4 regions of the Azospirillum brasilense genome follow, and region 1 is predicted to be linked to each of the others. Evidence: predicted binding sites of a transcription regulator. Region 1 holds the regulator's gene; each other region holds the start of a gene.
What was found. Region 1 encodes PhoB, which activates phosphate uptake and scavenging genes when phosphate is short. Its sites were predicted from a motif close to TNTCATAAAACTGTCA; they were not measured.

Region 1 (7,250 bases):
TGGCCGCCCGCCTGGCCGAGGCCATCGCCCGGCATTTCAATCCGCCTTCCCCCCCTGCCCCCCAGGAGACCATTCCGTGAGCGCAACGGCATCCGCCATTCCCGTTCCCATCGTCCGGCTCGCCCACGCCGCGGGGCTGGACCTGCCGGCCTACGCAACGGAACACGCGGCGGGCATGGACCTGCTGGCCGCGCTGGCGGAGCCGGTCGTCCTGGAACCGGGCCGCCGCGCGCTGATCCCCACGGGCGTCGCCTTCGCCCTGCCCGACGGCTACGAGGCGCAGGTGCGCCCGCGCTCCGGCCTGGCGCTGAAGCACGGGGTCACGGTGCTGAACAGCCCGGGCACCATCGACGCCGACTACCGCGGCGAGGTCGGGGTGATCCTGATCAACCACGGCGACCAGCCCTTCACGGTGGAGCGCGGTCAGCGCATCGCCCAGCTGGTGATCGCCCGCTACGAGCGCGCCGCTTGGGCCGAGTCGGCCGCGCTTCCCGACAGCGCCCGCGGCACCGGGGGCTTCGGTTCCACCGGCCAGTTCACCCAGTCCTCCCCCGCGCAGGAGTCGCACTGATGCTCCGCATCTCCAAGAAGCTGATGTTCGCGATCGAGGCAGTGCTGGACATCGCCTACAACGCCGGCACCGAACCCGTTCAGTCCGGCGAGATCACCCGCCGCCAGGGCATTCCCAAGCGCTATCTGGAGCAGGTTCTCCAGCAGCTCGTCCGCGACGGCGTCCTGGCCGGCGTGCGCGGGCCGCGCGGCGGCTACCGGCTGGCCCGCGAGCGCCGGCGGATCACGCTGGGCGAGATCGTCAAGGTCGTCCGCTCCATGGAGACCGCGACCGACCCCATCGAGGAGCCGGCCGGCTCCATCCTGGGGCACAAGGTGGTGCGCCCGCTGTGGAACGAGCTTCAGGAGGAATGCATGAAGAAGCTCGACGACATCACCATCGAGGATCTCTGCCTGCGCGCCCGCACCGCCGGCGTCGAGAGCGAGACCGAAGACCGCATCGATTTTACGATTTAATCCCACCCGGAAAACGGTTAAATTCTACACATGATGTAGAAAGTGGGAAAATACCACACACCGGAGGAGTGAAAAATGCCGGGTTCCGAGTTTCGCGGTAAGATCTACGACAGCATTCTCGACACCGTCGGCGCCACGCCGCTGGTGCGGGTCAACCGGCTGGCCGAGGACGCCGGGGCCAAGGCCCAGATCGTCGGCAAGCTTGAGTTCTTCAACCCGCTGGCCAGCGTGAAGGACCGCATCGGCTTCGCGATGATCGACGCGGCGGAGCGCGCCGGCACCATCGAGCCCGGCCGCACCACCCTGGTCGAGCCGACGTCGGGCAACACCGGCATCGCGCTGGCCTTCGTCGCCGCCGCCAAGGGCTACCGGCTGATCCTGACCATGCCGGAAAGCATGTCGGTCGAGCGCCGCAAGATGCTGAAGCTGCTGGGCGCCGAGCTGGTGCTGACCCCGGCGGCGGAGGGCATGAAGGGCGCCATCCGCCGGGCCGACGAGATCGTCGCCACCGATCCGAACGCCTACATGCTCCAGCAGTTCAAGAACGCCGCCAACCCGGAGATCCACCGCAACACCACGGCGGAGGAGATCTGGAAGGACACCGATGGCAAGGCCGACTTCCTGATTTCCGGCGTCGGCACCGGCGGCACGCTGACCGGCGTGTCGGAGGTCCTGAAGGCCCGCAAGCCCGGCTTCCGCACCATCGCGGTGGAGCCGGAGGACAGCCCCGTCCTGTCCGGCGGCATGCCCGGCCCGCACAAGATCCAGGGCATCGGCGCCGGCTTCGTGCCGGACGTCCTGAAGAAGGACCTGATCGACGAGGTCGTCCGCATCTCCAACCAGCGCGCCTTCGAGACGGCCCGCAAGGTGGCGAAGCTGGAAGGCATCCCGGTCGGCATCTCCTCGGGTGCCGCGCTGGCCGCAGCGCTGGAGATCGGCTCCCGCCCGGAGAACGAGGGCAAGCTGATCGTCGTGATCCTGCCGTCCTTCGCCGAGCGCTACCTCTCCACCGCCCTGTTCGAAGGGCTGGAGTAACACCGGCGTTCCCCCTCCCGCGTCCGTTCACCGGCGCGGGAGGGCGTGTCCCGGGCGCTGTCCCGCGCAACCGGGCGGCGAATATTGCACCGTCGCGCATCCTGCTGTAGAGTGGGACCTGTCTAGTCTTTGTGCCCGGCCCGCGCGTCAGGCGGCGCTTTGACAAAAAGATTGGATTTTAGTAATCTAACCTGTCGGCGCCGGAGCTTTCGGCCGGCGCGGCTCCGCCCTTTGAGGCGACGGCGCGGCTTTGCGGCGCGGCCGCCCGACGGTGCGGAGCGGACGGCACAGGACCAGCGGGGGAGACCACCATGGGCGTCGCGATTCCGAATGCCTCGACGATGAACTGGTTCCAGTTCCGCGGCATCACCAACGAATTGGACTCCAACCTCGCATCCACCGATTACCGCCAGTTCACGGTGTCGAAGACCGGCGAATTCAATTTCAAAATCTCCGACATCAACACCAACATCAAGATCGTCGACCAGAACAACAAGGTCGTCGCCGAGGCGAAGGCGAAGAACGAGGCGGCGGAGACCAGCGCGAAGCTCGGCCCCGGCACCTACACCGCGGTCATCTCCCAGGCCGTCCGCGGGGTGAACGAGCGCGAGTACACGCTGGACATCACCGAACGCCAGAACATCATGATGGTGGGGAGCGGCGCCCAGATGAAGGGCATCGCCCGCGCCGTCGTCGGCAACGACAGCGGCGTCCAGAAGCACACGTTGACCGTCGCCCAGGGCGGCGAGTTCGTCGGCAACATGTCCCTGCCCTACACGCGCTGGGCCCTCATGAGCAAGGAGGGCAAGGTCGTGGCCTCCGGCGACACGATGGACCCGACGAAGTCGGGCGAGGACATGCTGAAGAAGCCCAGCTTCAAGGTCGAACCCGGCCAGTATGAGCTGGTGATCGTCCCGCCGAAGAACGTGGTCGGCGAAATCCCGTACCAGCTGAATTTCGTCCAGAAGGTCGCCAAGACGCCCGAATCGACCGAGGAACGCCCGTTCGACAAGATCATGCGGGAGCGCGAGGCCCGGCTGAAGCAGTGGGCGGCGGAGGATGCGAACAAGTCGTCCAGCACGTCGAAGACCACGCCCTACAAGATGAGCCTGCTCGCCTGACGCCGCCGCCCACGGCGAGGGCCTGAAGCGAGGGGACTTGCGCGGCATGGGGCGTTCCGCGCTATTCTGCGGATCATGGATTTCACCGACACCCAGCTTCACCGCTATTCCCGCCACATCATCCTGCCGGAGGTCGGCGGCGTCGGGCAGGAGGCGCTGTTGCGCGCCCGCGTCCTGGTCGTCGGGGCCGGCGGGCTGGGCGCGCCGCTGCTGCTCTACCTCGCCGCGGCCGGCGTGGGCACCATCGGCGTCATCGACGACGACACGGTGGACCTGTCCAACCTGCAGCGGCAGGTCATCCACGACGAATCGAGCCTGGGCCTGGCGAAGGTGGAAAGCGCCGCCGCCCGCATCCGCGCGCTGAACCCCGACGTGGCGGTGGAGGTGCACAAGGCGCGGCTGACCCGGGACAACGCGCTGGACCTGATCGGGCGCTACGACATCGTGGCCGACGGCTCGGACAATTTCGCCACGCGCTTCCTCCTCAACGACGCCTGCTACTTCGCGAAGAAGACGCTGGTGTCGGCGGCGATCCTGCGCTTCGACGGGCAGGTCTCCACCTTCAAGGCGCATCTTGGCGACCCGCACCCCTGCTACCGCTGCCTGTTCCCCGAACCGCCGCCGCGCGGGCTGGTGCCGTCCTGCTCCGAAGGCGGCGTGCTGGGGGCGCTGGCCGGCTTCGTCGGCTCGCTCCAGGCGACCGAGGTGCTGAAGGAAATCATGGGCATCGGCGAGAGCCTGTCGGGCAGCCTGATGATGCTGGACACGCTGCACGCCTCGTTCCAGCGCATCACGGTGCGCCGCGACCCGGACTGCCCGCTGTGCGGCGCCCACCCGACCATCCACGACCTGTCCGCCCACTGAGCGGCGATTGGGAGAGCCCCGACCCATGGAAGGTCCCGAGTCCCTGTCCATCGTCCTGTTCGCGGGCGGCTTCGACCGGGTGCACTACGCCCTGGTGATGGCCAGCGCGGCGGCGGCGACCAACCGCAAGGTCACGCTGTTCTTCACCGGCCGCGCGCTGAACACGCTGCTCGCCGCAGACACGGACGGCACGCCGGGCTGGCACCGGCTGGACCCCGCCGACGACGGCAGCCGCCCAGCGGAGCGTGACGCCGCCTTCACCGCCAACGGGCTGGCCGGCTTCGAGGAGTTGCTGGAGGCCTGCGTGATGCTCAAGGTCACGGTGATGGCCTGCGAGATGGGGTTGCGCGCGCTCGGCCTGCCTGTTGGCGCCCCTCTGCGCGCCGACGTGCCGGTGAAGACCGGCGGCGTCGTCACCTTCCTGAACGACGCGCCGAAGACCGGCGCGATCCTCTTCGTGTGAGCGCGATGACCGACGACCACAGCCCAATGGACCACAGTCTGGTGATCGAACACGCGAACCGCTTCGAGGCGATCGCCGCGGAGGGCTTCGAGGGCCGGCCCTACCGCGACGCGCTGGCCCATCTGGCGCAGCATGTGACGGCGCATCCCGATCTCGCCCCGCGGGTGGCGCACGCCCTGCGCATGATGATCGGCTTCATCGAGGACAGCGACCCGGCGAAGCGCTTCGGCCCGAAGGTGGCGATCCTGCGGGAGGCGGTGGGGCTGCTGGAGGGGTAAGGGTATTGGACTCTTGGTGGGCAACAGGATTTACACGGATTTCGCGGATTTAAAGCGGATTGCAATCCGCTTTGGACCGCGACGGCGGTCCCGGCCGCACATGCGGCCGAAGCCCGCCGGCAAGTGAGGCGATGTGAGTCTAAAGCGAACGGAAGTTCGCTTTAGGCACGGATGACACGGATTTTTTTTGGGCTTGCTACGCGCATCTTGATCGATCCGGCTCGCGCTGCGCACGCATGAAGAAGAATCCGCGAAATCCGTGTTCAAATCCGTGCAATCCGTGAAGACCCTGTTGTTCCCCAAGTATCCCACACCTCAGATGGACTTGCTGTCCAGCGCGTAGCCGGCCGAGCGGACGGTGCGGATCAGATCCATCTCCGTCTCCTCGTTCATCGCCTTGCGCAGGCGGCGGATGTGAACGTCGACGGTGCGCGGCTCGACATAGACGTCGTGGCCCCACACCACGTCGAGAAGCTGCTCGCGCGAGAAGACACGGCCGGGATGCTGCATGAAGTGGCGCAGCAGGCGGAACTCGGTCGGCCCCAGATGCACGTCGCGCCCGTTCCGGCGCACCCGGTGGGCGGCCAGATCCATGGTCACGTCGGCGAACTGCAGCGTCTCGTCGGTCATGCCGGGGGCCGAGCGGCGCAGCACGGCGCGCATGCGGGCGACCAGCTCGGTCGGGGAGAAGGGCTTGGTGATGTAGTCGTCGGCGCCGGAATTCAGGCCGCGCACGCGGTCCGCCTCCTCGCCGCGGGCGGTCAGCATGATGATCGGGATGTCGCGCATCTTGCTGTTGCGGCGCATCTGGCGGCAGACCTCCAGCCCCGACATCAGCGGCAGCATCCAGTCGAGCAGGACGATGTTCGGCGTCTGCTCACCGGCCAGCAGAAGCGCTTCCTCGCCGTCGGTGGCGGCGTTCACGCGGAAGCCTTCCTTCTCCAGATTGTACTTCAGCAGCGTCACGATGTCGGCTTCGTCCTCGACGATGAGGACGAGCGGCTTCAGCGCCGAATTCATGCTTGTCCCGCTCCCACTGCGCGTCTCGCCGTCACGCGGCATGTCCCGCTCCATCGTTATCCGGGCCGCCGTCCCGCGGCAATCCCCGTTCCACTCGCCCCCGTTCCACCGACTCCGTGGCCGCATCCATGACCGAACCGCCCGGTTCGACCACGGCGAAGCTGCTGCCGTCGTTCTTCGGACGCGCCGCGCGCAGCGTCGTCCCGACCACCAGATAATGGATGGTCTCGGCGATGTTGGTGGCGTGGTCGCCGATCCGCTCCAGGTTCTTCGCCATGAACAGCAGGTGCGTGCAGGGCGTGATGTTGCGCGGGTCCTCCATCATGTAGGTCAGGACCTCGCGGAACAGGCTGGTGTAGAGGTCGTCCAGCTCCTCGTCGCGCTCCCAGGCGGCGATGGCGCGCTGGACGTCGCGCTCGATGTAGGCGTCCAGCACGTCCTTCATGATCGACTCGACCAGCCGCCCCATGCGCGGGATGGCCACCGCCGGGCGCACCACCGGCACCTGGGCCAGCGCCAGCGAGCGCTTGGCGATGTTGGAGGCGTAGTCGCCGATCCGCTCCAGGTCCGACGCGATCTTCAGCGCCGACACGATCTCGCGCAGGTCCTGGGCCAGCGGCTGGCGCAGGGCGAGCAGGCGCACGGCCTCGGCGTCGATGTCGCGCTCGTAGGCGTCGATGCGCTGGTCGGCCTGCATGACCTGGGCGGCCAGCGCGACGTCGCGGCGGGCCACCGCCTTCACGGCGGCGTCCACCTGCGCTTCGGCGACGCCGCCCATCTGGGTGATCAGGTTGGACAGGCGTTCAAGTTCGTGCGCGAAGGAACGCACGATGTGTTCGTTGCTCATGCTTCACGTCCTTCGCTGAGGAGGAGTCGCGGCGGTGCCGGGGATCAGAGGCCGGCGATCAGCCGTAGCGGCCGGTGATGTAGCCCTGGGTGCGCTCGTCCCGCGGGTTGGTGAAGATTTCCTCGGTGTCGTCGCACTCCACCATGTCGCCCAGGTGGAAGAAGGCGGTCTTCTGGGAGACGCGGGCCGCCTGCTGCATGTTGTGGGTGACGATGACGATCGTGTAGTTCTCGCGCAGCTCGTCGATCAGCTCCTCGATGTGGGCCGTCGCGATGGGGTCAAGCGCCGAGCAGGGCTCGTCCATCAGGATCACCTCGGGGCTGACGGCGATGGCGCGGGCGATGCACAGGCGCTGCTGCTGGCCGCCGGACAGGCCGGTGCCCGGCTCGCGCAGGCGGTCCTTCACCTCGTTCCACAGGCCGGCGCGCTGCAGCGAGGTCTGGACGATCTCGTCCATCTCGTCGCGGTGGCTGGCGATGCCGTGGATGCGCGGGCCGTAGGCGATGTTGTCGTAGATCGACTTCGGGAAGGGGTTCGGCTTCTGAAAGACCATGCCGACGCGGGCGCGGAGCTGCACGGCGTCGATGTTCTTGCCG
Region 2 (7,250 bases), on a different replicon from region 1:
TCAAGACTGAACGCGCCGCCCTATGGGAGCAGCGGATAATAGCGGCTGGAATGGTGCGTGCGCGTCGTCATGGCCGGAAAGCTAGGCGCGCGGGGGCGAGGCGTCAAGGGTGGATGACGCGCCGGTGCCGATCCTTTGTCCGGTGGCCGGCCATGTGGGGTCTGGCGCTCGCCGCACCCATGCCGCATAAAGCCCGTCTTCCCCCTGTCGGGAGGAAGGGTTTTTCGTTTGCGGGGACCCGACCATGAGCGCCATCGCCGAAGCCGCGCCGGCCAAGCTGAACCTCTATCTGCATGTGGTGGGCCGCCGCGACGACGGCTATCACGAGCTGGACAGCCTCGTCGCCTTCGCCGACGTGGCGGACCGGGTCACGGTGCAGCCGGGCGTGGCGCGGATCGCGCTGCGCGGGGCCGACCTGCCGCCGGTCGGGCCGAGGCTGGCCATCTCCGGCCCCTTCGGCCCGGCGCTGATGGGCGAGAATCCGGCACAGAACCTCGTCATCCGCGCCGCTTACGCGCTGGCCGCCCGGCTGGGGCGTGAGGCCGACGCGATGATCGCGCTGGAGAAAATGCTGCCCATCGCCTCCGGAATCGGCGGCGGCTCGGCGGACGCCGCGGCGACGCTGCGCGCCCTGGCCCGGCTGTGGGACATGCCGGTGGCCGACCAGCGCCTCTACGAGGTCGCGGCGTCGCTGGGCGCCGACGTGCCGGTCTGCGTCGCCGGGCGGAGCTGCTATTTCAGCGGCGTGGGGGAGGTGCTGGAGGAGGCGCCGGCCCTGCCGGAGACCTTCGCGGTGCTGGTCAACCCCGGCGTGCCGGTGCCGACCCCCGCCGTGTTCAAGGCACGCCGGGGGGGCTTCTCCGCCCCGGCCCGCTTCACCGAAGCGCCCGCCGACGCCGCGGCGCTGGCCGCGCTGCTGAAGGAACGGCGCAACGACCTGACCGAGCCGGCGCTGACCGTCGCTCCGGTGATCGCCGCGGTGCTGGAGGCGCTGGACGGCACGGACGGCTGCCTGCTGGCCCGCCTGTCGGGCAGCGGGGCGACCTGCTTCGGCCTCTACGCCGATGCGGAGCGCGCCGCCGCCGCCGCCCGGTCGATCCAGGCGGCGCAGCCGCGCTGGTGGACGAGGGCCGCCCGCCTGCTGCCGACCCCGGCGGACGCGCCGCCGCTGCCCACGGGGTTGGTGGCGCCCTCAGCGACGAGCACGGCCCCGCCGCCGCCGGTCCCCTTCCCGGACACCGGTGGCTGGGGCGTCGGTTGACCTCTGTAAGGGCTTAAAGCGGATTGCAATCCGCTTTGGACCGCGACGGCGGTCCCGGTCGCGCATGCGACCGGAGCCCGCCGGCGAATGAGGCGATGTGAGTCTAAAGCGAACGGAAGTTCGCTTTAGCAGCCGCCGCCGCGCGTCATCGCGCCACCCAGCATGGCGCCGCCCAGCGTGCCGGCGGCGGTCGCCGCCAGCTTGCCGTCGCCGCGCCCGAACTGCGAGCCGACCAGCCCGCCGACCGCCGCACCGCCCAGCACGCCGATCAGGTCGCCGTCGAGCGGCCCGCACTCCACCACCTGCGGCGCCGCGCGGACCACGCGCGGGCGCTGCTGGACGATCACCGGCGGCGGCTCCTCGATGTAGACGGGGGCCGGGGCGTAATGCACGACCGGCGGCTCCTCGTAGACCACCACCGGCGGGGGCCGGCGGACGATCACCACGCGCCCGTCGCCATAACCGCCGTCGATGTAGCCATGCTCGTAATAGCGGGCCCGCTCGTGCCGGTCGCGGTCATGGCGGTCGCGCTCGTGATGGCGCTCCTGCTTGGCGCGCCAGCCGTGTGCCGGCGCCCAGTCCGGCGGGTCGGCGAGGACCGGGGACGCTCCAGCGCCCAAGGCCGCCACACCGGCCAGCAGCGCGATGGCGAGGGTTTTGGGGGTGAAGCGAATGTGCGTCATGATGGCTCCAGGATACGTCTCACCCGAATGAACATCCGGGGGCGACGTCTTCATCCATCCGACCGCCGCTAGGGGCGTGACCTTTTTGGGGTGCGTGAAAGAGGTAACCCGTCCCTGGCCCCGTCCCGCCGGCCCGTCATGCCCACACCGGTTCGGGAAGGCTTTCCGTCAGCAGCGCGGTGACCATCTCCACCCCCGCGCTCCGCGCCGCGCCTCCGGTCAGCAGGGCCAGCTCCGTCTCCGGCAGCGCGGGCAGGCCGTCTGCCACGCCGAGGAAGCGCGCGCCGGGTGGCAGGGCGCTGTGGGGAAGCACGCTGACGCCCAGCCCCCCGGACACCGCGGCGCGCACCCCGGCGTGGTTGGGGCTGGAATAGGCCACCCGCCAGCGCCGTCCGGCGCGCTCCAGCTCATGCACCGCGCGGTTGCGGTAGACGCAGCCCTGGGGGAACAGCACCAGCGGCAGCGGGTCCTCGCGGTGCAGGTCCTCCGCCGCCGGGCCGACCCAGCAGAGCGGCTCCCGCCACGCGCGCAGCGCGCCGGGGTGGCCGGGTTCCTGCTTGACCAGGGCGATGTCGAGGTCGCCGCAGTCCACGTCGGCGCGCAGCCGCACCGACAGGTCGCAGCGCACGTCCAGCCGCAGCCGCCGGTTCGCCCGCGCGAAGTCGGCGAGCAGGCGGGGCAGCCGCTCCACCGCGTAATCCTCCGGCACGCCGAGCCGCACCACCTCCGCCGCCGGGCGTCCGGACAGCACGGCGTTCGCCTCGTCGTTCAGCGCCAGCAGCCGGCGGGCGTAGCCGAGCAGCCGCTCCCCGTCGTCGGTCAGCGCGACGGCGCGGCTGTTGCGGTCGAGGAGCGGCCGGCCGACCTGCTCCTCCAGCCGGCGGATCTGCTGGCTGACCGTCGATTGCGTCTTGTGCACCCGTTCCCCGGCCCGCGTGAAGCCACCGGCATCCACCACCGATACGAAGGTGCGCAGCAGGCCCAGATCCATTTCGCGCATCGGACCAACCATTCAGATTTCGAATGCAATGGATGATATCATCCAATTTCCAAATGGAAAGGCTCCGCGCCATCCTCTCTCCGACGCACAGCCTTCCGCATGGGAGAGGACCGGCCATGACGAACGCCGTCACGAACGCCGCCACGCACGCCGCCACGCATTCCTTACCCCTGACCGACCCGCGGGCGGCGCCGCTCGCCCTGGTCGTTCCCTTCTGCCTCGCCTGGAGTTCGGCCTTCGCCGCCGGGAAGATCGGGCTGGCCGACTGCCCGCCGCTGCTGCTGCTGGCCTTCCGCTTCCTGATCGCCGGGGCGCTGCTGGCCGCCGTTGCGGCGTGGCGGGGCGAGTACCGGGGGATGGGCGGGCGAACCCTCGGCCTGCTGGCGCTGCTCGGCCTGCTCAACCACGCGCTCTATCTGGGGCTGAGCTACAGCGGCATGACCCACGTGTCCTCCGGCCTGACGGCGCTGATCGTCAGCGCGAACCCGGTGCTGACCGCGGCGCTGGCCGCCCTGCTGCTGGGCGAGGCGATGACCCGGCGCAAGGCGGTGGGGTTGGCGCTGGGGGTGGCCGGGGTGGCGCTGGTGGTGCGCGGACGGCTGGGCAGCGGGACCGACGCGCCGCTGGGCATCGCGCTCGCGGTCGGCGCTCTGGTGGCGCTGTCGGCGGGGACCTTGCTGTTCAAGCGGCTGGCGCCGCGAACCGGGCTGCTCGCCGGCACCGGGGTGCAGGTGCTGGCGGCGGGGCTGGCGCTGTTGCCCCTCGGGCTGCTGCTGGAGGACGCCGGGTCGATCCGGCTGACCGCCGGCTTCGCCGGGTCGCTGGTCTATCAGGCGCTGGTGGTGTCGATCGGCGGCTATCTGCTGTGGTTCCGCCTGCTGCAACGGACGAGCGCCACGGAGGCCAGCGCCTATCATTTCCTGATGCCGCCCCTCGGGATGCTGTTCGGCTGGGCGCTGCTCGGCGAAACGGTGCAGCCCTGGGACCTGCTGGGCATCCTGCCGGTGGCGCTGGGCATCCGGCTGGTGACGCGGGGGTAAGGGCCGCATCCCGGCAAAAGGGATACGCCTTTCGCGGGGGATCAGGTTGCGCCCTGCGATTGTTACGTTTTCATGACGCCCCACTCTCCATCGTCCTGTTGTTGAGGCCCACACGCCGGGAGGCCCACCATCTCGACCATCGCCGTCTCGCCCACCCTGGTCCTGATCGACATCCTCGGCGCCGTGGCGCTGCTGCTGTGGGCGCTGCGGCTGGTGCGGACGGGCGTCTTCCGGTGGGGCGGCGCGGCGGTCCGCCGCTGGGTCGGCTACGGCACGCGCAACCGTCTGGCCGCCTTCCTGGCCGGGGTCGCCGCCACCATCGCGGTGCAGAGCAGCACGGCCACCGCCCTGATGACCGCCTCGATGGCCGGGCAGGGCTTCATGACCACCCCCATGGCGCTGGCGGTGATGCTGGGCGCCGACGTCGGGACCAGCCTCGTCGCCCGGCTGCTCGCCATCGACCTGCACTGGCTGTCGCCCAGCCTGCTGCTGCTCGGCGGGGCGCTGCACGCGCTGGGCGGCGAGCATCGCGGGCGGCGGGCGCTGGCCCGCATCCTGGTCGGCATCGGGCTGATGCTGCTCGCCCTGAAGCTGCTCGGCGCGGCCACCCTGCCGGTCCGGGAGTCGGCGCTGGTCCAGGCGATGCTGGAGGCGCTGGGCGGCGAGCCGCTGTTCGCCCTGATCGTCGCCGCGGCGCTGACCGCGGCGGTGCATTCCAGCCTCGCCACGGTGATGCTGGCGGGGTCGCTGGCCGGGGCGGGGGTGATCGGGACCGAGACGGCGGTGGCCCTGGTCCTGGGCGCCAACCTGGGCGGTGCGGTGCCGGCCGTGCTGGCGACCTCGGCGGATGGTGCTGCGGCGCGGCGGGTGCCGCTGGGCAATCTGCTGGTCCGGGTGACCGGATCGCTGCTGGCCCTGCCGCTGGTGCCGATGGCGGCGGCCCTCCTGGCCGGAATGGCCCCGCTGACGGCGGTGGTCAGCGCGCATGTCGCCTTCAACGCGGCGCTGGCCTTGCTCTTCCTGCCGCTGGTGACGCCGCTGGCCCGGCTGACAGAAGGGCTGCTGCCCCAGCCGGAGGACGCGGGGGAGGATGCGGCGACGCCCCGGCATCTCGATGAATCGGCTCTGGAGACGCCCTCCGTCGCCATCGCCGGTGCGGTGCGCGAGACGCTGCGGCTGGGCGATCTGGTGGAGGACATGCTGCGCCGCAGCCTGACCGCCCTGCGTCAGAACGACGAACGCCCGATCGCCGAGGTCAGCCGCGCCGACGACCGGGTGGACCGGCTGCACACCGCGCTCAAGCTCTACCTCGCCAAGCTGGGGCGCCGCCATCTCGACGCCGAGGAGACCCGGCGGGTCGACGACCTGATGGCCTTCGCCATCAACCTGGAGCACATCGGCGACATCATCGACAAAAGCCTGATGGAACTCGCCGCCAAGCGCATCCGCCACCACCTGCATTTCGCCCCGGAGGATTTTCGGGAGGTCGAGGAACTGCACCGCCGCACGGTGGAGAATTTGCGCACGGCGCTCGGCATCCTGATCGGGGAGGACCGGCGGCTGGCCCGGCAGCTCATCGCCGGCAAGGACGCGGTGCGGGCGCTGGAGCGCACCGCCACCGCCCGCCACCTCGACCGCGTGCGCCGCGGCGACGCCGCCAGCATCGAGACGAGCGCCCTCGTGCTGGACATCCTGCGCGACCTGAAGCGCATCAACGCCCATGTCGCCGCCATCGCGCTGCCGATCCTCGATCAGGTGGGCGAACTCAGCGAAAGCCGCCTGAAGGTGGTCGGGCTGCCGCGGCTGGAAAGCCGCGACGTGTAGGGGAAGGGGGCCGCAGCGTTACCGTGGCATCTCCCCGGTCAGGGTGGCGCTCAAACCCTGCAGCAGGCCGAAGCGGCAGCCCTCGCCGAAGGTGGCGCGCAGCCGGGCCGGGTCGCCGATGGACACGCGGATGTCGCCTGCACGCGCCGGCTGGTGCAGGCGGCGCACCCGGCTGGCGCACAGCTCCTGCAGAACCTCAAGCAGCATCAGGAGCGAGGTCGGGCGGCCGGTGCACAGGTTGAAGACCTCCGCCCCCTGGGATTGACGCTCCATCGCCTTGACGAGGAAGCGCACGACGTCGCCGACGAACACGAAATCCCGGACCTGCTCGCCGTCGCCGAAGATCGTCACGTCCTCGCCCTGCGCCACCCGGCGGGCGAAGATCGAGATCACCCCGGAATAGGGCGAAGACGGGTCCTGCCGCGGCCCGTAGACGTTGAAGAAGCGGAAACCGGTCGTCGGCACCCCGTGGATGGCCCAGGCGACGTTGGCGTGCAGCTCGCAGCCCAGCTTGTCCACGCCGTAGGCGGACAGCGGGCGCGTCGCGGCGTCCTCGCGCAGCGGGGTGGCGGTGTTGTCGCCGTAGACCGCGGCGGAGGAGGCGTAGACCACCGGGACCGGGCTGCCGTTGCGGGCGCTGCGCGCCGTCTCGAAGACGGTGACGGTGCCCGACAGGTTGGTGCGGTGGGTTTCCGCCCACAACTCGCGCGAGCGCTGGACGGACGCGACGGCGGCCAGATGGAACACGCCGTCCACCCCCCGCATCGCCTGTTGGACCGCGTCCGGATCGGCGACGTCGCCGACCACCAGCTTGGCCAGCAGCGGCTTGTTCTCCAGCCGGCCGGTGCTCATGTCGTCCAGGATGGTGACCCGGTGCCCGTCGCCGATCAGCCGGTCGGCCAGATGCGATCCGATGAATCCGCAGCCGCCGGTCACGAGATAATGGGCCATGCGCCGTCCTTTCCACCATCGCCATGCATGGTGTCATAGTGGTGAGGCGACGCGGAACGGGCCAGACCATCTTAGGGGTAGCGGAGGGCGCAAGGGATGCGCCGGTCCTGGCCGTTCGGGGTGGCGTCCCCCGAATCGGTGCCGTTTCAGGGGCTTTTTCCAGGACCCCCGCGGCGGGCAGGCGGAACCGAAGGTTCAACAGCCTTATCCACCATCTTATGCACTTTTTTGTGGATAACTTCGGTCAAGAGAACCGATGGCCGCCGCGATGCATCCCGGACACAGTGTGTATCGGAGGACACATCGGGACGGCGCCGTCTTCGGTCAGCCGGCGGCGGACTCTCCCGCCGCGGACAGCAGGCGGGCGACGGCCTTGCGCAGCTCCTCGTTCAGGAAGGGCTTGTAGAGCACGGCGTCCGCCGCGAACATCTCCGCCATCTTCAGGGCATAGCCGGCGGGCAGGTTCGGCGCCCCGCCCGACATGGCGAGCA
Region 3 (7,250 bases), 870 kb from region 1:
CGGCTCCGGCGCGGGCCAGCCCGCGCTCCACCGGCTCGCGCAGGGGGCCGGCGGGGATGAGGTGGCCGTTGCCGAAGCCCACCGCCCCATCCACCACGATCAACGAGAAATCCTTGAAGAGGCCGGGATTCTGGAAGCCGTCGTCCATCACCAGGACGGAGGCCCCCGCGGCGATGGCCGCCCGCGCCCCGGCGGCGCGGTCGCGCGCCACCCAGCAAGGGCCATGGGCGGCCAGCAGCAGCGCCTCGTCGCCCACCGCGGCCGAATCGTGGACGCCGAGGTCGACGGCCAGCGGGCCGCGCTCGCGCCCGCCATGGCCGCGGGTGAGGAAGGTGGGTGCCACGCCGCGGGCGCGCAGGGCCTCGGCCACGGCGATGCAGACCGGCGTCTTGCCGGCGCCGCCCGCCACCAGATTGCCGACGCAGAGGACCGGTGCCGGGGTCCGCTCCGGCCGCCCCGCCGCCATGCGCAGCCGCCCGGCCAGCCCGTAGAGCGCGCCCAGCGGGGCGAGCGCCCAGCCCAGGGCCGCCCCGGCGGCTCCGCCGGACCCGTACCAGAAGCCGGGAGTCCTCATGCCGCGGGCCGGACGCTGCCGACGCCGAGGACAGGGGCGAGCGCGGCCAGGGCGCGGTCGACGATCCGCCGGTTGCCCTCGGTCACCGCCGTCGCGCCGGCGGCGACGCGGGCGCGGGCGGCTTCGTCGCTCAGCAGGCGCCCGACCGCGTCGGGCAGCGCTTCCGTCCCGGCCACCGGCAGGGCGCCCCCGGCGGCTTCGAGCTGGCGGGTGATCTCCGTGAAGTTCCACATGTGCGGGCCGTAGAGGACGGCGCAACCGAGCAGGGCCGGTTCCACCGGGTTCTGGCCGCCGTGGGGGACGAAGGAACCGCCCATGCAGACCACCGGGGCCAGCCGGTAGAACAGCCCCATCTCCCCCATCGTGTCGGCGATGTGCACGGCGTCCGCGGCGGCGGGCAGGGCGCCCTCGCCGCGGCGCGAGACGGTCAGGCCGCGCTGGCGCAGCAGCGCCGCGATGTCGGGGCCGCGGTGGGCGTGGCGGGGGATCAGCAGGGTCAGCAGGCCGGGCAGGCGCTCGGCCAGCGCGTCATGCACCGCGGCGGCCAACTCGTCCTCGCCGGGGTGGGTGCTGGCGAGCAGCCAGACGGGACGCCCGGTGCAGGCCGCGCGCAGCGCCGCCAGAGCCGCGGGATCGGCGGGCGGCGGCTCGGCGGAGAATTTCAGGTTGCCGACGCTGACGACGCCCCGCGCGCCGAGACGGCGCAGCCGGTCGGCGTCCTCCTCCGACTGGGCCAGCGTGACCTGGAAGGTCGAAAGCAGCGGCGTGATCAGCCCCGACGCGCAGCGCCAGCGGTTGAAGGAGCGTTCCGACATGCGGGCGTTGACCAGCGCCGCCGGAATGCCGCGCGCCCGAACGGCGCCGAGCAGGTTCGGCCAGATCTCCGATTCCGTCCACAGCACCAGATCGGGGCGCCAATGGTCGAGGAAGCGGTCGACCGCGGCGGGCAGATCCACCGGCACATACTGGTGGAAGGCACGCTTCGGCAGGCGGCGGCCCATCAGCTCCGCCGAGGTGACCGTGCCGGTGGTCATCAGGACCGTCAGGTCCGGCGTCTCGGCGAGCAGGCGGTCGATGAGGACGAGGACGGAGTTGGCCTCCCCCACGCTGGCCGCGTGAATCCAGGCGAGCCGTCCGGGTGGGCGCGGGCGCGCGGCCGTGCCGAAGCGTTCCTCCCGGCGGGCGGAGTCCTCCTTGCCGGCGGCCAGCCGCCGGTCGAGATACAGACGAACCGCCGGCCCGGCGAGGGTCGTCAGGCCGCGGTAGAGTGACTGAAGCATGCGGGTCGAAACGCCATCCGACAAAACCAACGCGGCCAGATTTCCCGGTCGCGGTCCTGTCCACTTTAGCATGGGGGGCTGTGGCAGAGGTAAGGCTTTGCGCTAACGCCCGCCGGAAGGCTGATGGCCGGATAGGAGCGGATCGCATACCTGAGTATGACGATTTTGGGACCTCTTATGATAATTTTGAAGCAATCCGTTGCTATTCTGATGGCGTAGAAACCTCGGCAACTTCGAGGAAGGCGGGCAATGCGTCGGCCTTCAATATTTCAGGATGATAACATCATGGCGGGCGTACAGGAACGTGACGGCCAGGAAAACCGGCTCCGTGCCTTCAACATCACCGAAGCGGACATCGCGCGTTTGCGCGCCAACCGGGACTTCGCGCAGCACCGTCTGCCCGTGCTGCTGGAACAATGGCACAGCGCCTTCGCGGCTTGGCCGGAAATCCGCGACGCCCTGACCCTGCCCGACGTCCACGCCGCGCGCGTCGCCCACTGGACCCGCGTGGTCTCGGGCGACTTCGGCCCGGGCTTCCTGGAGTCCGCCCATCGGCTGGCCAAGGCTTTCTACGACCACGGTGTGCCGGGCTATGCGGTGGCCATCTGCCACCACACGGTATCCAGCGGCATCGCCCGCGAACTGGGCCTCGACGCGGCGGAGGGCCGCGGATCGCTGTTCGGGTCGCGGAAGGCGGCGGAGCGGGCAGCCCTGCGCGACACGCTGGGACGGGTCGCGTGGCTCGACCTCGAAGTGCTGCTGGAGACCTACGCGGCGGCCGAGCAGGAGAGCAAGCGCGCCATCCTGAAACAGGTCGCCGACAGCCTGGAGGGCAGCGTCAGCGGCATCGCCGACAACACGGTGGCCGCGTCGGACGAGATGAAGGGCAACGCCCAGCGCATGGCGCAGATCGCCGCCGCCACCAACCGCCAGTCGCTCGCCGTCGCCGCCGCCGCCGAGCAGGCGTCGGCCAACGTGCAGACGGTCGCCGCCGCGTCGGAGCAGCTCACCAGCTCCATCGGCGAGATCAGCCGGCAGGTCGCCCAGTCCTCGCAGATCGCCCGCGGCGCGGTGGCCGAGGCGGAGCGGACCAACGCCACGGTGAACGGTCTGGTCGACGCCGCGCAGAAGATCGGCGCGGTGCTCCAGCTCATCAACAGCATCGCCGGGCAGACCAACCTGCTGGCGCTGAACGCGACGATCGAGGCGGCCCGCGCCGGCGAGGCCGGCAAGGGCTTCGCGGTGGTCGCGCAGGAGGTCAAGAACCTCGCCAACCAGACCGCCAAGGCGACGGAGGACATCTCCGCCCAGATCGCCAGCATCCAGGAGGTGGCGCGCGGCTCCGCCGAGGCGCTGAGCGGCATCGGCGCCACCATCGGCAGCATCAACGACATCGTCATCACCGTTTCCGCCGCGGTGGAGCAGCAGACCGCCGCCACCCAGGAGATCGTCCGCAACGTGCAGGAGGCGGCCCGCGGAACCCGCAGCGTGACCGACACCATCGGGGCGGTGACCAAAGGGGCGTCGGAGACCGGCAGCCTCGCCGAGGAGGTGCTGGGGGCCGCCGGCAATCTGCACTGCGAGTCCGACCGCCTGCGCGAGAGCGTGGACCTGTTCATGCAGCGCATCCGCGCCGCGTGATCGGAAAGGGCGGGACCGGCCGCGTGCCGGCCCCGCCCCATGCCGCCCTCAGGTGAACGGGCGCAGGTTCGCCAGGAACTGTTCGGCGGAGCGGCGCCAGGAGAAGTTCAGGGCATGGTCCCGGCAGTGTTCCGGCGGGATGGTCAGGGCGCGCTCGATCGCCCCCTTGAGATCCTCGTCCAGGCAGCCGGCGCCGGAGCCGTCGACCACGTCCAGCGGGCCGGGCACCGGGTAGGCGGCCACCGGCACGCCCGAGGCCAGCGCCTCCAGCAGCACCAGGCCGAAGGTGTCGGTGCGCGACGGAAAGACGAAGACATCCGCCGCGGCGTAATGCTGGGCCAGCTCCTCGCCATGGCGGGCGCCGGCCCAATGGACCTCCGGATATTTCTGCTGAAGCTCCGCGCGGGCCGGGCCATCGCCGACCACCAGCTTGCTGCCCGGCAGGTCGAGCCTCAGAAACTCCTCGAGGTTCTTCTCCACCGCGACGCGCCCGACATAGAGGGCGATGGGGCGGGGCAGCGCCAGAAAGCCCTTGGCGCGGGGGCGGAACAGCTCGGTGTCGACACCGCGGGTCCAGCGCCGGATGTTGGTGAAGCCGCGGGCGGCGAGGTCGCTCTCGATGGACGGCGTCGCCACCATCACTGCCGAGGAGGGCCTGTGGAACCGGCGCACCACCGCGTAGCTGAGCGCCAGCGGGACCGGCGCCCGGTCGCGCACATATTCGGGAAAGCGGGTGTGGTAGGCGGTGGTGAAGGGCTTGCCGCGGGCGAGGCAGTAGCGCCGGGCGGCGAAGCCCAGCGGCCCTTCGGTGGCGATGTGGATGCAGTCGGGGCGCAGCGCGTCGATCATCGCCGCCAACCGCCGCCCCGCGCCAAGCGCCAGTCGGATTTCCGGGTAGGTGGGCATGGGCACGGTGCGGAAGCGGTCGGGGCCGATCACCTCCACACGGTGGCCCATGGCCTCCAGTTCCGAACGGACGGTGCCGATGGTGCGCACCACGCCGTTGACCTGGGGGAGCCAGGCGTCGGAGACGATCAGGATGTTCACGCCGCAACCGACTCCTTGGCCGCCTTCTCCTTCTCCGTCTTCTCCTTTGCCGGAAGGCGGGCGGGGAGCGTCGTTGCGGTGCGCCGGCGGATGTCCGCCGCCCAGTCGATGATCTCCAGCCGGCCGCAGGGATGCTCGACCAAGGCGGTGCAGGACTCGACCCAGTCGCCGTCGTTGCAATAGAGGATTCCTTCCATGTCGCGGATTTCCGCGGTGTGGATGTGGCCGCAGACGACCCCGTCCACCTTGCGGCGCCGGGCCTCGTCGCCGAGGGCGGTCTCGTAGTTGCCGATGAATTCGACCGCCGTCTTCGTCTTGTGCTTCAGGAAGGCGGACAGCGACCAGTAGGGGAAGCCCAGCTTGCGGCGGACCCAGTTGAACAGCGTGTTGGCCTGGAGCAGGGTCACGTAGGCGTTGTCGCCGATGAAGGCCAGCCAGCGGGCGTACTTCACCACCACGTCGAAGCGGTCGCCGTGGGTGACCAGCAGCCGCCGCCCGTCGGCGGTGACGTGGATCCACTCCTCCACCACATGAACGCCGCCGAACTGCAGGCCGGCGTAGTCGCGGGCGGCCTCGTCGTGGTTGCCGGGGATGTAATAGACCTGCACGCCCTTGCGCGCCCGGCGCAGGATCTTCTGCACCACGTCGTTGTGCGCCTGTGGCCAGTACCACGCCTTGCGCAGGCGCCAGCCGTCCACGATGTCGCCGACGAGATAGAGGTGCTCGGACTCGTTCTGCTTCAGGAAATCGAGAAGATACTCCGCCTTGCACCCCCGCGTCCCCAGATGGACGTCGGAGATCCAGATGCTGCGGTACTGCTTGACGTCGCGTGATGCGCTCATGCCCCGCTCCATCGCCGTTTTGGCAAGGGTTCATGGAAACATGTTCCGTATATCGGCGGCTCGTTGTCTTGACAACGATTTCAATAACGCGCATCTGTTGGGTCCATTGATTTCGATAAGACTTCTTGGCGGTGAAACAAAGGCGAAATATGACTTTATCAAAACTGAAGCATAATGGTCATATTGGATGCCGGAGCGGCGAATGGAGGCGAATCGGTGCCTGAGACGTCGAGTCCGGCCGCGGCGACCCGGCGTCGTCTTCTGGTCATCCACAACCCGGTGGCCGGCGCCCGCCGGGCGCGCCGTCTGGGCGTGGTGCTGGACCTGCTGGAGCAGCGCCACGGGGCTGCGGTGACGCTTCGGGCCACCGGCGGGCGCGGCGACGCGGAGGCGATGGCCCGTACGGTGGCGCCCGGCGTCTTCGACGCGGTGGTCGCCGCGGGCGGCGACGGCACCATCAACGAGGTGGTCAACGGGCTGGGCGCGCGCGGACATGGGGAGACGACGATCCCCTTGGGCATCGTGCCGCTGGGCACCGCCAACGTGCTGGCCCATGAGCTGGACCTGCCGCTGGACGCGGAGGGCGTGGCGCGGGTGCTGGCGGAGGGGCGCCCACTGCCGGTGCATCTGGGTGTGGCGAATGGCCGCGCCTTCGCCATGATGGCCGGCGCCGGCCTGGATGCCCGGGTGGTCGAGCGGGTTGACGCGCGGCTGAAGCGGCTGATCGGCAAGGGTGCCTATGCGGTGGAAACGCTGGCCCGGATCGCCGCGGGCGGCGGCGGTCCCTACCGCGTGGCGGTGGATGGCGCGGAGCCGGTGGACGTCGCCTCCGTCATCGTCGCCAAGGGGCATTTCTACGGGGGGCGCTTCGTCTGCGCGCCCGACGCCCGGCTGGCCGACCCGCGGCTGCACGTCTGCCTGTTTCCGCGGGCAGGGCGGGGGAACGCCCTGCGCTACCTGTGGGGCGTCACCGCCGGGCGGCTGCCGCGATTCCCCGACTACCGCATCCTGCCCGCCCGCCGCGTGGTCATCGACGGGCCGGCGGGGGAGCCCGTGCAGGGCGACGGCGACGTGATCGCCCGTTTGCCGGTGGAGATCGCGCTGGCTCCCTGGGTCTTGCCGGTGCTGGCGCCCTGACGGCTGTTTTAAGAGTCCGTTAAGAGGTGCCTTGGGAAAATTATTTGGGAACATTCAATAATTACTTCGATCTCTAAGGATTAAGGCCCCGCGGCCCAGGCGGGACCGAAAGGGGGAAGCCATGTCCGCGTCGATCAACGCCCTGTTTTCGGCCACCACGGCCAGCGCCACCGCGACCGCCACAAAAATGAAGCCCGCCGGGGGGGCCGCCGAAGCGGAGGGGACCTGGAAGGCGGCCTCCGACGCCGGGTCCTCCGCGGGCTCCGCCGCCCTGGCCGCCTTGAAGGGCGAGGACAGCGTGGAACTCAGCGGTCTGGCGAAGTCGCTGACCGGCGTGGCGGGGAAGGTCTTCGCCTCCATCGGCTCCAAGGGCCGCGCGATGCTGGAAGACTTCGTCAAGTCCGGCAAGATGACCGAGAAGGACGTGGCGTTGGGACTGCGCCAAATGGCGACCAACGCCGTGAAGGACCGCTTCATCAAGGAGCGGCCCGAGGATGAGGAGGACGAAGCCTGGGCGGAGAAGCTCGGGGCGGCTGAAAAGGCCTTCAAGATCAAGACGGAACGCATGGACAAGGCCATGTCGGCCCTGAATGAGGCGCGCACCGCCGCTTACGACGCCTTCGGGAAGGACGAGGACACCGAGGCGTTCCAGGCGGCGATGGCTCCGGCCAATGCCCTCTTCCGCGCGGAGTCGGCGGACATCGACCGCGAGATGATGGAAACCGTCGG
Region 4 (7,250 bases), 190 kb from region 1:
CCATCGGGCGCTTCCTGTCCGCCGCCAGCCACGACCTGCGCCAGCCCTTCCAGGCCATGCACCTGTTCCATCATCTGCTGATGGGCCGCCTGACCGATCCCGGCGCGCGCGACCTCGGCGAGAAGCTGGAGATGTCGATCGAGGCGGCGGAGGGACTGTTGCGCGCCCTGCTCGACGTGTCGAAGCTGGAGGCCGGGCTCGTCCGGATGCAGGTGCAGAGCTTCCCCATCGACGAGACGCTGGGCCGCCTGCTCAACGAGTTCGCGCCGGAGGCCGACGCCAAGGCCCTGCGCTTCAACGTCCGTCCCGCGGACGTGGAGGTGAGCACCGACCCGGTGCTGCTGGAGCAGCTTCTGCGCCCGATCCTGTCCAACGCCCTGCGCTTCACCGAGTCGGGCGGCGTGCTGCTGGCGGCGCGGCGGCGCGCTGCGCATCGAGGTGTGGGACACCGGCATCGGCATCGCCCCCGCCGACCACGCGGCGATCTTCGACGACTTCCACCAGCTCGGAAACCCGAACCGCGACCGCCGGCACGGGCTTGGGCTGGGGCTCGCCATCGTGCGGCGTCTGGCGGCGCTGCTGGGGCTGCGCGTCTCGCTGCGTTCGGTGCCCGGCAAGGGCTCCGTCTTCGCGGTGGAGGTCCCGCTGGCGGCGGCGAGCGCCGCGGAACTGCCGGTCGAGAGCAGCAGCGCGGCGTGACAGGGCGGGGAGCCGCTTTCCCTCCATTTTATCGAACGAACAGAGAGCGCCGGCCTCGCTTGCGCTCTCCGACCCGTCCTTCGGCGCCGCGCCGGGCATCGACGGAACGCGCATAATTCCTCCCAAGGCCGGGGCCGTTCACGGCCCGCCGGCCCCGGCGTCATGGTCTGGGTGCGCCACGGGCGCGGCCCGGGATCGGAGGAAAGCATGCATCGCAAAACAGGGTGCCGGCTGGCTGGTTGTCTGGCGGGGATGACGATCGCCGCCTTCGCGATCCTGCCCGCCAGGGCGCAAACGACGAGCCTGGACTGGGATCAGCGCGGCTGCGTCTTCGGACCGCGGCCCGGTCTGGATCGGCTGGTGTCCGGCTACAACCCCGGTGCGCAGCCCTATTACTGCCCGCCGCCCGCCGCGCTGTATCCCGCGCCGCCGGTCGCGGCCCCGACGGCGTCGCTCTATCTGTCGGCGCCGAGCCGGTCCTACTGCCTGCTGCGCTCCTCCGGCCTGATGGGGGACAGCCTCTCGTACCTGGCCGGGTCGCTGTGCCGGGACGACTCCGCGCTCTGGGCGCTCGCCCAAACACGGCACCCCGAGAGATGACGTAAGGGTGATAGTCCGTACTGATACGTACGGCTGATTGACAGCCTCCCTCTCTGTCCTTAAGGCTTGCAAAAAAAGGAAACACGCAAACGGGGAGGAAAACCATCGATGCCGGCGCAGCACCCGTCACCACCCTAAGTCCCGTTCCGTGCCTCACGCAGGACCGACGTTGCAACCGCCAGGAGCGGATGCGGCGCGTCCGTGCGCGCGCGTTCCGGACACGTCATCAAATCTTCACAAGACCGTCGCGGGACCGCAACCCGCGCCCTGCATGTCAGCACATCACGCAATCGATTGGTTCCAGGGAGAGACCACCATGCTGACCCGCCGCAAGCTCGCCGTCTCGACGGCCGTCTTCGCGCTCGCCGCCGGTTTCACCGGCGCCGCCTATGCCCAGCAGAAAACCGTCATCGAATTCTGGCATGGCCTGCCCCAGCCGCTCGGCGGCCAGCTTGAGCAGGTGGTGAAAAGCTTCAACGAGAGCCAGGACAAGGTCCAGGTCAACCCGACCTTCAAGGGCAGCTATCCGGAGACGATGCAGGCGGCCATCGCCGCCTTCCGCGCCGGCAACGCCCCGCACGTCGTGCAGATGTTCGAGGTCGGCACCGCCACCATGCTGTCCGCCGGTCCGGCCATCAAGCCGGTGCACCAGCTGATGAGCGAGACGGGGTCGGGCCTCGAAGCCGCGGCCTACATCCCGGCGGTCCGGGGCTATTACAGCTCCAAGGACGGCAAGATGATGGCCCTGCCGTTCAACAGCTCCACCACCATCACCTTCTACAACAAGGACGCCTTCCAGAAGGCCGGGCTCGACCCCAACAAGCCGCCGGCGACCTGGCCGGAGGTGGCCGACGCGGCGCGCAAGCTGAAGGCGGCGGGCGTGACCTGCCCGATGACCTTCTCCTGGCCGACCTGGACGCAGTTCGAGCAGGTCGGCGCGCTCCACGACAAGCCCTTCGCATCGGAGGCCAACGGCTTCGGCGGGCTGAACGCCACGCTGAAGATCAACGACCCGTTCTTCGTGAAGCATCTCCAGACGCTGATCGACCTGCAGAAGGAAGGCGCGCTGCGCTACGGCGGGCGCGACAACGCCGCGGACTCGCTGTTCCCGTCGGGCGAATGCGCGATGATCCAGGCCTCGTCGGGCCTGCGCGGGCGCATCGTCAAGGAGGCCAAGTTCAACTGGGGCGCCGCGCCGCTGCCCTACTGGCCGGACGCCATCGCCTCGCCCAAGAACTCGATCATCGGCGGCGCTTCCTTCTGGGTGATGACCTCGCCCAAGCGCACCGCCGACGAGTACAAGGCCGTCGCCGCCTTCTTCAGCCACCTCGCCCGTCCGGAGGTGGACGCCAAGTGGCACATGGACACCGGCTACGTCCCGGTGACGCTCCAGGGCTTCGAGCTGGCCAAGAAGGAAGGCTTCTACGACAAGAACCCCGGCGCCGAGGTGCCGGCGGAGCAGCTCACCCGCACCGCCACCACGGAGAACACCATGGGGCTGCGGCTGGGCAACCTGCCGGAAATCCGCAACATCATCCAGGAGGAGATGGAGAAGGCGTTCCAGGGCCAGCAGACCGCCCAGCAGGCGCTGGACAACGCGGTGAAGCGCGGCGACACGGTCCTGCGCAACTTCGAGCGCGCCAACAAGAACTGAGCAAGGCTTATGGGCTGTTCCCTCTCCCGTCCCGGGAGAGGGTGGCCCGAAGGGCCGAGTGAGGGTCGACCGAGGATCGAAGAGCTGATCCTTGGCCTTACCCTCACCCTTCCCACGCTTCGCGCGGGTCCCTTCCCTCTCCCGGGGCGGGAGAGGGCGGAAAGAACCGGAGACAACCGAAGGGTTCCATGCAACGTCGCGTGATTTTCGACAACAGGGCGCTGCCCTACCTGCTGCTGGCGCCGCAGGTGGCGGTGACGCTGATCTTCTTCATCTGGCCGGCGGCGCAGGCGCTGTGGCAGTCGGTGCATCTCCAGGACGCCTTCGGGCTGCGCAGCCAGTTCGTCGGGCTGGAGAATTTCCAGGCGGTGCTGAGCGACCCGAACTATCTGGAGACGGTCAAGACCACCATCGTCTTCAGCGCGTCGGTGACCGTCCTGTCGCTGGCCTCCGCGCTGGGGCTGGCGGTGATGGCCGATTCGAAGATCCGGGCGGCGTCCGCCTACAAGACGCTGCTGATCTGGCCCTACGCCCTGGCGCCCGCGGTGGCGGCCGTGCTGTGGATGTTCATCTTCAACCCGGACATCGGCATCCTGGGCCGCGCCTTGAACAACCTCGGCTACGCCTGGGACTACCGGCTGAACGACGGTCAGGCATTGACCATGGTCATCCTGGCGGCGAGCTGGAAGCAGGTCTCCTACAACTTCATCTTCTTCCTGGCGGGCCTCCAGGCCATCCCGCGCTCCGTCCTTGAGGCGGCGAGCATCGACGGGGCGGGGGCGGTGCGCCGCTTCTGGACGATCACCTTCCCGCTGCTGTCGCCGACCACCTTCTTCCTGCTGGTGGTGAACATCGTCTACGCCTTCTTCGAGACCTTCGGCACGATCCACGCCCTGACCCACGGCGGGCCGGGCAAGGCCACGGAGACGCTGATCTTCCGCGTCTACCAGGACGGCGTGGTCAACCACGACCTGGGCGGCTCCTCGGCGCAGTCGGTGATCCTGATGGTCATCGTCATCGCGCTGACCGCCATCCAGTTCCGCTTCGTCGAGCGCAAGGTGCATTATTCATGAACCGCGACCGTGACACCCCGCGCTCCGGCGGGCGCCTGATGGACATGGTCCCGCACCTGATCCTGATGCTGGGCGTCCTGATCTTCGCCTTCCCGATCTACGTGACGGTCATCGGCTCGACCTGGGACGCCGCCACCATCGGGCGCGGCAACCTGCCGCTGACGCCGGGCGGGGAGATGCTGAACAACTACGCCTCGGCCTGGAGCGAATCGCAGGGCAACCGCGTCATGCACACGCCCGTGCGCATCATGATGTGGAACAGCCTCGTCATGGCGCTGGTCATCGCGCTGGGCAAGATCGCCATCTCGATCATCTCGGCCTACGCGGTGGCCTTCTTCCGCTTCCCGCTGCGCATGGTCTTCTTCTGGATGATCTTCATCACGCTGATGCTGCCGGTGGAGGTGCGCATCATCCCGACCTACGAGGTGGTGGCGAACCTCGGCCTGATCGACAGCTACGCCGGGCTGACCATCCCGCTGATCGCCTCGGCGACGGCGACGCTGCTGTTCCGCCAGTTCTTCCTGACCATCCCGGACGAGCTGGTGGAGGCCGCGAAGATCGACGGGGCGGGGGCGCTGCGCTTCTTCCTGGACGTGGTGCTGCCCCTGTCGCGCACCAACATCGCGGCGCTGTTCGTCATCCTCTTCATCTACGGCTGGAACCAGTATCTGTGGCCGCTGCTGATCACCAACAGCGCGGAGATGGAGACGGTGGTCATCGGCATCACCAAGATGATCGGCAACGGCGAGGCCGCGACCGACTGGAATCTCATCATGGCGACGACGGTGCTGGCCATGCTGCCGCCGGTGGCGGTGGTCGTGCTGATGCAGCGCTGGTTCGTCAAAGGCCTTGTGGACAGCGAGAAATAAGAAATGGCAACGGTCGATCTGAATCGGGTCCGCAAGTCCTACGGCGCCGTCGAGGCCATCAAGGGCATCGACATCAGCGTCGCGGACGGGGAGTTCCTCGTGCTGCTCGGCCCCTCGGGCTGCGGCAAGTCCACGCTGCTGCGCATGGTCGCCGGGCTGGAGAGCATCACCGGCGGCGAGATCGCCATCGGCGGGCGGGTGGTCAACGGGCTGGAGCCCAAGGACCGCGACATCGCCATGGTGTTCCAGAACTACGCGCTCTACCCGCACATGAGCGTGTTCGACAACATGGCCTACGGGCTGAAGATCCGCGGCCTGCCCAAGGCGGAGATCCAGGCGCGCGTCGCCAAGGCCGCGGAAATCCTGGAGCTGAACCGCTTCCTCGACCGCCGGCCCAGCCAGCTGTCCGGCGGGCAGCGCCAGCGCGTCGCCATGGGCCGCGCCATCGTGCGCGAGCCCGCCGCCTTCCTGTTCGACGAGCCGCTGTCCAACCTGGACGCCAAGCTGCGCACCCAGATGCGCGTCGAGATCAAGCGGCTCCAGGACCGACTGGGCATCACCAGCCTCTACGTGACGCACGACCAGGTGGAGGCGATGACGCTCGCCGACCGCATCCTGGTCATGAACCACGGGGTGGCCGAGCAGGTCGGCACGCCGCTGGAGGTCTACCAGCGCCCGGCCAGCCTGTTCGTGGCGGGCTTCATCGGGTCGCCGCCGATGAACGTGCTGGACGCGCGCTTCGACGGTGCGGGGCAGGCGGTGGCGCTGCCCGGCGGCACCGCCTTCCTCCTGCCGCGCCCACGTCCCGACATGGCCGGGCGGCCGGTCAAGCTGGGCGTGCGGCCGGAGCATCTCGCCGTTACCCCCGGCCATGGGCCGCTGATCGTCACGGTCGATCTGGTGGAGGCGCTGGGCGCCGACACGGTGGTCTACGGCCGCCTGCCGGACGGGGAGGCGCTGGTGGTCCGGGTCGCCGGCCTGCCGTCCTGCCGCGAGGGCGAGACCCTGCGCGTCGGCGCGCCGCCCGACGCCCTGCACCTGTTCGACGCGGAGACCGGCCGGCGCCTGCCGGATTGAATGGGTGCCGGATTGAACGCAGGCGGGGCTGTTGCATTCGCAGCCGTCCCGTGTCTCCCTGTCGATCCGTCATGTCCCGCCGAAAACAAGGATAAGAAACGTCATGAAGCTCTACCTGAAGCCGGGCGCCTGCTCGCTGTCGCCGCACATCGTCCTGCGTGAAAGCGGCCTCGCCTTCGACGTCGCGGCCGTCGACCTCGCCGCCAAGAAGCTGGAGGACGGCAGCGATTTCCTGGCCGTCAACCCGAAGGGCCAGGTGCCGACGCTGGCCTTCGACGACGGCGCCATCCTGACCGAGGGCGCGGCGATCGTTCAATATGTCGCCGATCGTGTGCCGGAGAGCGGCCTGCTGCCGGCCGTCGGGACGATGGAGCGCTATCGCGTGCTGGAATGGCTGAACTTCATCGGCACGGAGCTGCACAAGACCTTCAGCCCGCTGTTCCGTCCGACCACGCCGGACGCCTTCAAGGACATCGCTAAGCAGACGCTGACCGCCAAGTTCGCGGTGGTGGAGGCCGGGCTGGCCGGTCAGGATTACCTGACGGGCGACCGCTTCACGGTGGCTGACGCCTATTGCTTTACGGTGCTGCGTTGGGCGCCGCGGGTCGGTCTGCCGCTGGACGGTTGCCCGAACATCACCGCCTACATGGCCCGCGTCGCTGCGCGCCCGGCGGTGGCCGCGGCGCTGGCGGCGGAAGGGATCGCCTGACCGCTGGCCGGACGGGGAGGGGACGCACCTGTTCGATCCCGAGACAGGCTGGTGATTGCCCGCGTAGACTGCTCGGGCAATCACCAGCAGGGAGGGGGCGAAGACCCCGACGAGCATGAGCGCAACCGACCGCAAACCCGTTCCGCCCTTCCACCTCGCCTTCCCCGTCCGCGACAAGGAGGAGGCGCGCGCCTTCTACGCCGGCCTGCTGGGCTGCGGGGTGGGACGGGAATCCGACCGCTGGATCGACTTCGACCTCTACGGTCATCAGGTGGTGGCCCATGTGACCGAGGAGGCCGGGACCCGCGCCACCAACCCGGTCGATGGCGAGGACGTGCCGGCCAGCCATTTCGGCGTGATCCTGGATTGGGATGACTGGCACGCGCTGGCCGACAAGCTGAAGGCCGAAGGCGTGCGCTTCCTCATCGAGCCGCAGATCCGCTTCAAGGGTCAGGTGGGCGAGCAGGCCACCATGTTCTTCCTCGACCCGAGCGGGAACGCCCTGGAGTTCAAGAGCTTCCAGGACATGGGGCAGATCTTCGCGCGGTGACGCCCGCGGCAATGCTTCG

Region 2: the regulator PhoB is predicted to act here: its motif matches at 4,047-4,062, upstream of D3869_RS21155 (Na/Pi cotransporter family protein).
Region 3: the regulator PhoB is predicted to act here: its motif matches at 5,539-5,554, upstream of D3869_RS04315 (diacylglycerol/lipid kinase family protein).
Region 4: the regulator PhoB is predicted to act here: its motif matches at 1,521-1,536, upstream of ugpB (sn-glycerol-3-phosphate ABC transporter substrate-binding protein UgpB).

What each region holds. Positions count from the first base shown of each region.
Region 1 is NZ_CP032345.1:1,738,846-1,746,095, reverse strand. It holds gene coaBC (bifunctional phosphopantothenoylcysteine decarboxylase/phosphopantothenate--cysteine ligase CoaBC) at 1-80, shown strand, start outside; gene dut (dUTP diphosphatase) at 77-571, shown strand; gene D3869_RS08465 (RrF2 family transcriptional regulator) at 571-1,026, shown strand; gene cysK (cysteine synthase A) at 1,102-2,061, shown strand; gene D3869_RS08455 (hypothetical protein) at 2,373-3,182, shown strand; gene D3869_RS08450 (HesA/MoeB/ThiF family protein) at 3,258-4,046, shown strand; gene D3869_RS08445 (DsrE family protein) at 4,072-4,509, shown strand; gene D3869_RS08440 (hypothetical protein) at 4,536-4,787, shown strand; gene phoB (phosphate regulon transcriptional regulator PhoB) at 5,103-5,807, opposite strand; gene phoU (phosphate signaling complex protein PhoU) at 5,839-6,654, opposite strand; gene pstB (phosphate ABC transporter ATP-binding protein PstB) at 6,713-7,250, opposite strand, start outside.
Region 2 is NZ_CP032346.1:1,577,014-1,584,263, forward strand. It holds gene D3869_RS21135 (4-(cytidine 5'-diphospho)-2-C-methyl-D-erythritol kinase) at 245-1,261, shown strand; gene D3869_RS21140 (glycine zipper 2TM domain-containing protein) at 1,387-1,944, opposite strand; gene D3869_RS21145 (LysR substrate-binding domain-containing protein) at 2,081-2,944, opposite strand; gene D3869_RS21150 (DMT family transporter) at 3,061-3,984, shown strand; gene D3869_RS21155 (Na/Pi cotransporter family protein) at 4,168-5,808, shown strand; gene D3869_RS21160 (NAD-dependent epimerase/dehydratase family protein) at 5,827-6,759, opposite strand; gene D3869_RS21165 (response regulator) at 7,084-7,250, opposite strand, start outside.
Region 3 is NZ_CP032345.1:869,373-876,622, reverse strand. It holds gene lpxK (tetraacyldisaccharide 4'-kinase) at 1-574, opposite strand, end outside; gene D3869_RS04335 (3-deoxy-D-manno-octulosonic acid transferase) at 571-1,854, opposite strand; gene D3869_RS04330 (globin-coupled sensor protein) at 2,140-3,495, shown strand; gene D3869_RS04325 (glycosyltransferase family 4 protein) at 3,544-4,542, opposite strand; gene D3869_RS04320 (UDP-2,3-diacylglucosamine diphosphatase) at 4,539-5,384, opposite strand; gene D3869_RS04315 (diacylglycerol/lipid kinase family protein) at 5,601-6,521, shown strand; gene D3869_RS04305 (hypothetical protein) at 6,643-7,250, shown strand, end outside.
Region 4 is NZ_CP032345.1:1,933,327-1,940,576, forward strand. It holds gene D3869_RS34730 (sensor histidine kinase) at 1-815, shown strand, start outside; gene D3869_RS09345 (hypothetical protein) at 907-1,299, shown strand; gene ugpB (sn-glycerol-3-phosphate ABC transporter substrate-binding protein UgpB) at 1,616-2,953, shown strand; gene ugpA (sn-glycerol-3-phosphate ABC transporter permease UgpA) at 3,142-4,026, shown strand; gene ugpE (sn-glycerol-3-phosphate ABC transporter permease UgpE) at 4,023-4,895, shown strand; gene D3869_RS09370 (sn-glycerol-3-phosphate import ATP-binding protein UgpC) at 4,899-5,972, shown strand; gene gstA (glutathione transferase GstA) at 6,076-6,681, shown strand; gene D3869_RS09380 (VOC family protein) at 6,797-7,231, shown strand.